DNA from 2 places in the Pseudoalteromonas sp. NZS11 genome. Region 1 is predicted to be linked to the other one. Evidence: predicted binding sites of a transcription regulator. Region 1 holds the regulator's gene; the other holds the start of a gene.

Region 1 (5,375 bases):
GATAATTTTTATTCAACAAGCGTAAACGAGCAAGACACGCAAGCCGTGATGAAAAAAATTCAACAAACGGGCTATGTTGCAGAGCCTCATACTGCTATTGCTTACCAAGGTCTTGTTGAAAATCGTGCGCCGGGTACTGCGGGTATCTTTTTAGCGACAGCTCATCCTGCTAAGTTTAAAGAAAGCGTAGAGGGTATTCTAAATATTGAATTAGGTATGCCAAAACCACTTGCTGATGCACTAGCAAAACCATGCCTAGCAAGCGATATGAACGCCGATTACGACGCGTTACGTACCGAAATGCTCGCTAAATTAGGCTAAGTTAAATTAAAAGGAAAAGCGGCTTGAGCCGCTTTTTTTATAACTTTATACGGATGAATACACTTAGTTATATTTACTAATTAAATGTAGTAAATATAATTCATTTAAAATTATTATGGCTTTATAAAAAAATATCATCTTAAAAGAGCTGTGAAATAGTTTCAATCCCTGTTTAAATATCCTCAACTTAAGAGCGTAGGCAAAGAGTCGTTTAAAGCGTACAATAAAGCCTCTAAAAAACACCATACACGTTGCCCTAGGAGACCCCAATGTTAGAACGTAGCATGAATATTTCGGATTTTGATCCAGAGTTATTTGACGCGATAACCAAAGAAACTGCTCGCCAAGAAGAGCATATCGAGCTAATCGCTTCAGAAAACTACTGTAGCCCACGCGTACTAGAAGCGCAGGGTTCACAGCTTACAAACAAATACGCAGAAGGTTACCCAGGCAAACGTTATTATGGCGGTTGTGAGCATGTAGATGTTGTTGAGCAATTAGCAATTGACCGTGCTAACGAATTATTTGGTTCTGACTACGCAAACGTACAGCCACATGCTGGTTCGCAAGCTAATGCAGCTGTTTTTCTAGCATTATTAGACGCTGGCGATACTGTACTAGGTATGAGCTTAGCTCATGGTGGTCACTTAACTCACGGTTCTCACGTAAGCTTCTCTGGTAAGCTTTACAATGCAATCCAATACGGACTAGATGAAGCAACTGGCGAAATTGATTACGCACAAGTTGAAGCACTAGCACTTGAGCACAAACCAAAAATGATTATTGGTGGTTTTTCAGCGTACTCAGGTATTGTTGATTGGGCTAAATTCCGTGAAATTGCTGACAAAATCGATGCTTATCTGTTTGTTGACATGGCTCACGTTGCGGGTTTAATTGCGGCAGGCGTTTACCCAAGCCCTGTTCCTCATGCACACGTTGTAACTACAACTACGCATAAAACACTTGCAGGCCCTCGTGGTGGTTTGATTATTTCTGCATGTGGCGACGAAGCAATCTACAAAAAGCTTAACAGCGCTGTTTTCCCTGGTGGCCAAGGCGGTCCTTTATGTCATGTTATTGCAGCAAAAGCAGTGGCATTTAAAGAAGCACTTCAACCAGAGTTTAAAGTATACCAAACACAAGTTGTTAAAAACGCAAAAGCAATGGTTGCTGTAATGCAAGAGCGCGGCTACAAAATCGTTTCTGACAAAACTGAAAACCACTTATTTTTACTTGATTTAATCGATAAAGATATCACTGGTAAAGATGCAGACGCAGCCCTAGGCAACGCTAACATCACAGTTAATAAAAACTCAGTACCGAACGATCCACGCTCACCATTTGTAACATCTGGTTTGCGTATTGGTTCTCCTGCAATTACTCGCCGTGGTTTTACTGAAGTAGAATCAAAAGAGCTTGCTGGCTGGATTTGTGACGTACTAGATAACATCACTGATGAATCTGTACAGGCGCAAGTTAAAGAAAAAGTAAAAGCAATTTGTGCAAAATTACCTGTTTACGCTTAATTGCATAAGCGGCAGTAATTTAGAGCACATAAGCTAGGGGCCTGTTTATCTTTCGAGGTTTAATTTGCAGTAGTATGTTTGGCTTTTAAGCAAGGCAGAGTCTATGTAGTGTGGTTACTCCACACAAATAGGCGATAACGCAGCATAAATGCCAAACATGCACTGCCCTCGGGTTCGTTCTAGGGGCGATTTACTCTTTGTTGCTCGATTTTTACTTAGCCCACTAGGTTACAAATCTCGAGCCGCGATTAAATCACCCCTAGATAGAACAAATTTAATCCTGAAAGGTCAACAGGCCCTATTTTTTTGCTAAGATAAAAGACCGCTATTTAGCGGTCTTTTTTGTTTTAAAACGGAAGTACCGAGCTATGCATTGTCCATTTTGTACCGCAAAAGATACTAAAGTTATTGATTCACGCCTTGTTGGCGGAGGCCATCAAGTTCGCCGGCGTCGTGAGTGTAACGACTGCCACGAGCGCTTTACTACATTTGAAGGCGCTGAACTGGTTATGCCTCGTGTTATTAAACAAGACGGCAGCCGCGAACCATTTAACGAAGATAAATTATTAAATGGCTTAAATCGCGCACTCGAAAAACGCCCAGTGAGCACCGAGCAAGTAGACGAAGTAGTGAATATAATAAAATCGCAACTACGCGCAACGGGTGAGCGAGAAATTTCAAGCCATTTGGTGGGTGAATACATTATGGAAGCCCTCAAAAAGCTCGATAAAGTAGCGTACGTAAGATTTGCCTCTGTTTATCGCTCGTTTGAAGATATACGCGAATTTGGCGAAGAAATTGCCCGCTTAGGGGAGTAATAAATGCAAAGCCAAACTACTTTTACCGAACATGATGAAATGTATATGGCACGCGCCATAGAACTTGCCAAAAAAGGCCGGTTTACTACCACGCCTAACCCTAATGTTGGCTGTGTATTAGTTAAAAATAATCAAATAATTGGTGAGGGTTTTCATCAATTAGCTGGTCAAGGTCATGCTGAAGTAAATGCACTGGCAATAGCTGGCAATAATGCACAAGGTGCAACGGCTTATGTAACGCTTGAACCGTGTAGTCATTATGGGCGTACACCACCGTGTGCTGAAGGTTTAAAAAAGGCGGGTGTTGTAAAAGTAATTGCCGCTATGGTTGATACAAACCCACAAGTTGCAGGCAAAGGCCTTAAAATACTGAGCGATGCCGGTATTGAAGTTGCTTATGGATTACTTGAATCACAAGCTCGCGCACTTAACGTTGGCTTTTTTAAGCGAATGGAACAAGGCTTACCTTATGTGACCTGTAAAATGGCAGCAAGCATAGATGGTAAAACAGCGCTTAAAAATGGGCAAAGTAAGTGGATCACAAGTCCCGCTGCTCGCCAAGACGTACAATTATACCGAGCGCTAAGCTGCGCTATTTTAACCGGTGCCGATACCGTGTTAGTAGACGATGCTAAACTTAATGTGCGACTAAGCGAGTTGCCTTGCACGCTACCTACCGATTTACCGCTTCGCCAGCCCGTGCGTGTTATAATTGACTCACAGAATCGTTTAACGCCCAACCTTGCTTTATTTAAAATCCAAAGTGATGTAATAATATTTACGACTAAGGTTGATAAATCACTGCAATGGCCGCATTTTGTAAAGCATATTGAAGTAAGTGAAAGTAACGGCAAAGTTGATTTACAGGCTGTTTTAGAAAAGCTTGGGCAACTGCAGTTTAATAATGTTTGGCTTGAGAGCGGAGCAACACTTGCTGGTAAAATGACAGAACTTGATTTAGTTGACGAGTTTGTTTTTTATTTGGCGCCTAAATTAATGGGCCATGATGCAAAAAGTTTAGTTAATTTTCCTGAATTGACGAGTATGCAAAACACCGTTGATTTAACATTTAATGAATGTGCGCGCATTGGTGACGATTTACGTATCACCGCGTTAAAAACTCATTAAAATCACTTAATAAAAAGAGTAGCGCTATGTTTACTGGGATAATAGAAGCCACAGGCAAAATTGCTTTATTACAAAAAAAACAAGGCGACTTAGCCATTCGTATCCAAAGTGCTGATCTTGATATGAAAGACGTAAAGCTAGGCGACAGCATTGCAACCAATGGCGTTTGCTTAACCGTAGTTGATAAACATATTGACGGTTTTAGTGCTGATTTATCTAACGAGACGATTGGTTTAACCGGTTTTGCTCACTATGCTTTAGGGCAAACGGTGAATCTTGAAAAAGCCATGCAACCTGTTTCGCGTTTAGGCGGTCATTTAGTATCTGGCCATGTTGATGGCATAGCAACTATTACAAGCATTACAGCAAACGCTCGAGCAACAGAATATTGGCTTACAACCGAAGAAAATTTAATGAAATACATCCCGTACAAAGGTTCGGTATGTATTGATGGTATAAGCCTGACAGTAAACGCTGTAGAAGGTAATAAATTCAAATTAACAATTGTCCCACATACGAGTGAGCAAACCACAATTGCTCACTTTAAAGTAGGCACTCAAGTTAATTTAGAAGTCGATCAAATTGCACGTTATTTAGAGCGCCTTATAAAAGGTGCAGAGCAACCAACGGGCTCTGATATTTCGATGAGCTTACTCGCTAAAGCGGGTTTTATTAAATAACGAAACAGATAACTTATACGAGCAAATTTATGAATTTACACAGCGCACAAGAAATCATAGACGACATTAAAGCCGGTAAAATGGTTATTTTAATGGATGATGAAGATAGAGAAAATGAAGGTGATTTAATTATCGCCGCAGAGCATATTAGCGCAGAGGCTATTAATTTTATGGCCACTCATGGCCGTGGCTTAATTTGTTTAACTATGACGCAAGAGCGTTGTGAGCAACTTGATTTACCTTTAATGGTTAAAAATAATGGTGCTGCATTTTCGACTAACTTTACAATGTCGATAGAAGCATCAAAGGGTGTTACTACAGGTATTTCAGCAGCAGATAGAGCGCGTACAGTGCAAGCGGCTATAGCTAAAGGCGCAGTACCAAGTGATATTGTTCAGCCTGGTCATATTTTTCCAATTATGGCACAACCTGGCGGCGTATTAACTCGCGCAGGACATACTGAGGCTGGCTGTGATTTAGCGCGTTTAGCTGGGCTTGAAGCATCATCTGTTATTGTTGAAATACTTAATGCCGATGGCACCATGGCGCGTCGCCCTGATTTAGAAGTTTTTGCGAAAGAGCATGATATTAAAATTGGTACTATTGCTGATTTAATCGAATACCGTAACTTAAATGAAACAACAATTGAGCAAGTTGCAAAATGTAAGTTACCAACTATTCACGGTGAATTTGATTTAGTTACTTACAAAGACACAATTGACGGCCAATTACATTACGTATTGCTTAAAGGCGATATAAAAGAGCAAGAACCGACAAATGTACGTGTACATTTGCAAAGTACCTTTAACGATATCCTACTTTCAGATAGAAGTGCTGACCGTAGTTGGGGCCTTTCAGAAGCAATGGCTTATATCGCTAAAAATGAAGGTGCTTTAGTTATT
Region 2 (5,375 bases), on a different contig from region 1:
TGCTGACTTACCTTTACCACCACGACGTTGTGCTTCGTAATCAGACAATGCCTGATACTTCACATACCCTTCGTGAGAAAGCGTTACAACAACGTTTTCTTCAGTAATTAAGTCTTCAAGGCTGATATCGTGAGCCGCTGCATTAATCTCAGTACGACGTTCGTCGCCATACTGCGCTTTAATTTCAACTAGTTCGTCACGAATAACTTCCATTAAACGCTCAGGTGTTGCCAAAATATAAAGTAGTTCAGCAATTAACTCTAATAACGCTTGATATTCAGTTAAGATTTTTTCGTGTTCAAGACCAGTAAGCTTGTGTAAACGCAAATCTAGAATTGCTTGAGCTTGTTGCTCAGAAATATAGTATTGACCGTCGCGAATACCTAAATCATCAGCAAGCCAATCTGGACGGGCTACATTATCTTCGCCTGCTTTTTCAAGCATACCTTGTACATGACCTAATTCCCACGGACGTGCAGTTAAAGCAATTTTAGCTTCAGCAGGTGTTGGGGATTTACGAATAAGCTCGATAATTGGGTCAATGTTTGCAAGCGCAATTGCTAAACCTTCAAGAGTATGAGCACGGTCACGCGCTTTGCGTAAATCAAACACGGTACGACGAGTTACTACTTCACGGCGGTGAATAATAAACTCTTCAAGCATTTCTTTTAGATTAAAACACTTAGGTTGGTTGTTAATTAATGCAACCATATTCATACCAAACACAGTTTGTAACTGAGTTTGTGAATACAAGTTATTTAAAATAACTTCGCCTACGTCACCACGTTTAATTTCAATAACGATACGCATACCGTCTTTATCTGATTCATCACGTAGTGCACTAATACCTTCAATTTTCTTATCTTTAACAAGCTCTGCAATTTTTTCAATTAAACGGGCTTTATTAACTTGATAAGGAATTTCGTGAACGATGATTGTTTCACGGCCTGTTTTTTCATCGGTTTCGACGTCGGCGCGTGCACGCATGTACACTTTACCACGGCCAGTTAAATAGGCTTGTTCAATGCCTTTTTTACCGTTGATAATTGCAGCCGTTGGGAAATCAGGACCAGGAATATAATCCATTAACTCTAAAATAGTTAAATCAGGATTTTGAATAAGTGCCAAACAACCGTTCACAACTTCAGTTAAGTTATGTGGTGGTATATTTGTAGCCATACCTACTGCAATACCCGACGAACCATTCACTAATAAATTAGGGACTTTCGTAGGTAACACGTCAGGGATGAACTCAGTGCCGTCGTAGTTAGGAACGAAATCAACCGTTTCTTTTTCAAGATCGGCTAATAACTCATGCGACATTTTTGCCATACGTACTTCTGTATAACGCATTGCCGCTGCTGAATCACCATCAACCGAACCGAAGTTACCTTGGCCATCTACAAGCATGTAACGTAGTGAGAATGGCTGAGCCATACGAACTATCGTGTCATAAACTGCACTGTCGCCGTGTGGATGGTATTTACCGATTACGTCACCGACCACACGGGCCGATTTTTTGTAAGGCTTGTTCCAGTCATTACTAAGCTCGTTCATTGCAAACAAAACGCGGCGATGAACAGGTTTTAAGCCGTCACGTACGTCTGGTAATGCACGTCCTACTATTACGCTCATTGCGTAATCTAAGTAGGAGTTTTTTAACTCGTCTTCAATATTGACTGGCAGAATTTCATTGGCGAGATCAGTCATTTGATATCACATTCCTTCAGTATCAGCTCTCAACAACCCGGTATTGGGTATTAAGAGTATTGTTATTATTTCTAACAGCCATGCTATCACAATTAATTTTAATTTACAGGCGCAAAACTTTGCGATTTATCAATTTAGCCCTATATAATGGCCTCAGATTGACGAGGAAGTATTTTATGACCGAACATCAAAATGTAGATCACGCAGAAATAGCAAAATTTGAAGCCATCGCTGAGCGTTGGTGGGACCTAGACGGAGAATTCAAACCTCTTCACGAAATTAACCCGTTACGTTTAGACTTTATAGCAAATAAAACGCAAGGCCTATTCGATAAAGAAACACTCGACGTTGGCTGTGGCGGCGGTATTTTAAGCCAAAGCATGGCGCGTATGGGTGCAAAAGTAACTGGCATCGATATGGGCCAAGAACCTTTAACTGTTGCTAAGTTGCACAGTTTAGAAACTGGCGTAAATGTAGATTATATAAAAGTGCCTGCAGAAGAGTTTGCAACACAGTACCCTGAGCGCTTTGATGTAATAACGTGTATGGAAATGCTTGAACACGTTCCCGACCCAGCATCTATCATTCATGCCGTAGCCGCACTTGCCAAACCAGGCGCAGACGTGTTTTTTTCAACCCTGAACAAAACACCTAAAGCATACTTATACGCTATTGTTGGCGCTGAAAAACTCTTAAAAATGGTGCCTGAAGGTACACACGACCATAAAAAGTTTATAAAGCCTGCACAGCTTATTGCATGGGCAGAGCAAGCCGGTTTAAAAGTTCGTGCAAGTACAGGGCTTTCTTATAACCCACTATCAAAGCAATATACGCTCAATAGTGACGTTAGCGTAAATTACATACTTTATTTTGAGAAGTTAGCTTAATGGCTAACTCTCAAGCCCCCCTACCCCTTATTGAGTACGATGCATTTTTATTTGATTTAGACGGCACCCTACTCGACACCGCTGATGATTTAGGTGCCGCTTTAAACACAGTCCTTATTAGCAATAAAATAGAACCTGTTAGTAGTGATATATACCGTCCTGCCGCATCTAACGGCGCAGGTGCATTATTAGAGGCTGGTTTTAAAGAATTATGGGCTAAACAACCCCAAAGCGAGCTTATAAAGCAATTAGTTGACGAGTACGCCACAAACATAGCAAATCACACACGTTGCTTCAGCGGAGTTGAATCGTTACTTATCGCCCTTGATCAGAAAAAGATCAAATGGGGGATCATGACTAATAAACCAGGGTTTTTAACCGATCCTTTAGTGGCAGCTATTCCCGCATTAAAAAATGCCAGTGTAGTAATAAGTGGCGACACATTAGCTGAAGCTAAGCCATCACCTTTACCACTGCTACATTGTGCAAAGCTTATGCAGGTAGAACCAAGCCGTTGTTTATACATTGGTGATGCACAGCGTGACATACAAGCAGGCAAAGCGGCAGGTATGCATACCGCAACGGCACTTTGGGGTTACATCCCAAGTATTGATGAAGCCAACAGCTGGAATGCTGATTTTAACTGGCAAAGCCCAATTGATGGTTTTAACCATATATAGTGCTATGTTAATTATTAAACACTATATATTGTGATTGTGTTAGTTTTCACACAAAGCTTGCTGATAAAAAAAGCAGTCAAAATTTATTTTTAAAATGAGTAAATTTAGCAGATCATTAGTTGATTTTTGCATATTTCAACTTAAATGATTGTTCGAAGGTGAGTGTCTACTAACACAAATGCGTTATCCCAAAGTTATCCACAAACAGGGGCAATTATGTCCCTTGCAAAACAACTCAGACCACACTATCTTGTGATCTCTAAATTGAACAACACCAGATATTGTGGCCAAATGTTATTCAATTAAATTCGCCAATACGGTGAAACCTATAATAAATGAGTATGTACCTTGCTTCGGCGAGGCATAAAGCATTGGTCAAAATACATAATTCCCAAGGAATACAGGCAAATGAACCAACAGTTATCTGTAAGCAAACGTGACGGGCGCAAAGAGCCTCTTGATCTGGATAAGATCCATCGCGTCATTGAATGGGCCGCCGAAGGTTTAAGCAACGTTTCGGTTTCGCAAGTTGAATTAAAATCGCACATTCAGTTTTACGACGGTATTCGTACTAAAGACATTCACGAAACCATCATTAAAGCAGCAGCGGATCAGATTTCAAAAGAATCGCCTGATTATCAATACTTAGCTGCACGTTTAGCTGTATTCCATTTACGTAAAAAAGCGTACGGTCAATTTGAGCCACCACGTTTATTTGACCACGTAACAAAAATGGTTGGCGATAAACGCTACGATGCTCACTTATTAGTAGATTACACAGAGCAAGAATTAGACGAGCTTGATGCATATCTTGATCATTCTCGCGATCTTAACTTTAGCTACGCGGCTGTAAAACAGCTTGAAGGTAAGTATCTCGTTCAAAACCGTGTATCGGGTGAAATCTACGAAAGTGCACAGTTTTTATATATTTTAGTAGCAGCGAGCTTATTCTCTGACTACCCACGTGAAACACGCGTTTCTTACATTAAGCGCTTTTACGACGCAGTATCGTTATTTAAAATATCTCTACCAACGCCAATTATGTCGGGTGTACGTACACCTACTCGCCAGTTTAGCTCGTGTGTATTAATTGAATGTGGCGATAGCCTTGATTCAATCAATGCAACGTCGTCAGCTATTGTTAAATACGTTTCACAACGCGCAGGTATTGGTATTAATGCTGGTCGAATTCGTGCGCTAGGTAGCCATATTCGTAACGGCGAAGCGTACCACACTGGTTGTATTCCTTTTTATAAGCACTTTCAAACAGCTGTTAAAAGTTGTTCGCAAGGTGGTGTACGTGGCGGCGCTGCAACATTGTTCTACCCGCTTTGGCATTTAGAAGTAGAGAACCTACTTGTACTTAAAAATAACCGTGGTGTGGACGACAACCGCGTTCGTCACCTAGATTACGGCGTACAATTTAATAAACTAATGTACTCTCGTTTAATTAAAGACGACTACATTACGTTATTTAGCCCATCAGATGTGCCTGGTCTTTACGATGCATTTTTTGAAGACCAAGCTGAGTTTGACGCGCTTTACGTAAAATACGAACAAGACGAATCGATTCGTAAAAAACGCATTAAAGCGATTGAGCTTTTCTCTATGTTTGCGCAAGAGCGTGCAAGTACAGGTCGTATTTATTTACAAAATGTGGACCACTGTAATACACATAGCCCGTTCATTGCTAAAGTTGCGCCTATTCGCCAATCTAACTTATGTTTAGAAATTGCATTGCCAACTAAGCCACTTAATAACGTAAATGACGAAGAAGGCGAAATTGCCCTTTGTACACTGTCTGCGTTTAACTTAGGTGCAATAGAATCACTAGACGAGCTTGAAGAGCTAGCTGAACTTGCAGTACGCGCCCTTGATAACTTACTTGATTTCCAAGACTACCCAGTACCGGCTGCTAAAAATGCAACTATGGGTCGTCGAACGTTAGGTATAGGCGTGATTAACTACGCATACTACCTAGCTAAAAACGGTAAGCGTTATTCAGATGGCAGCGCAAATGCACTGACTCATAAAACATTTGAAGCGATTCAATACTACTTGATGAAAGCATCAAACGAGCTTGCTAAAGAGCGTGGTG

Evidence for each region. Region 1 encodes NrdR, which represses ribonucleotide reductase genes. Its sites were predicted from a motif close to AAACACNANATNTNGTGTTT; they were not measured.
Region 2: a site for NrdR is predicted at 3,547-3,566, ahead of nrdA (class 1a ribonucleoside-diphosphate reductase subunit alpha). Genes of this name have one in related genera too.

Annotation. Positions count from the first base shown of each region.
Region 1 covers NZ_JADYWP010000005.1:16,929-22,303, reverse strand. The annotation lists gene thrC (threonine synthase) at 1-321, shown strand, start outside; gene glyA (serine hydroxymethyltransferase) at 591-1,847, shown strand; gene nrdR (transcriptional regulator NrdR) at 2,216-2,665, shown strand; gene ribD (bifunctional diaminohydroxyphosphoribosylaminopyrimidine deaminase/5-amino-6-(5-phosphoribosylamino)uracil reductase RibD) at 2,669-3,793, shown strand; gene I6E82_RS12115 (riboflavin synthase) at 3,820-4,473, shown strand; gene ribBA (bifunctional 3,4-dihydroxy-2-butanone-4-phosphate synthase/GTP cyclohydrolase II) at 4,503-5,375, shown strand, end outside.
Region 2 covers NZ_JADYWP010000006.1:54,912-60,286, forward strand. The annotation lists gene gyrA (DNA topoisomerase (ATP-hydrolyzing) subunit A) at 1-1,710, opposite strand, end outside; gene ubiG (bifunctional 2-polyprenyl-6-hydroxyphenol methylase/3-demethylubiquinol 3-O-methyltransferase UbiG) at 1,887-2,597, shown strand; gene I6E82_RS13710 (HAD family hydrolase) at 2,597-3,277, shown strand; gene nrdA (class 1a ribonucleoside-diphosphate reductase subunit alpha) at 3,686-5,375, shown strand, end outside.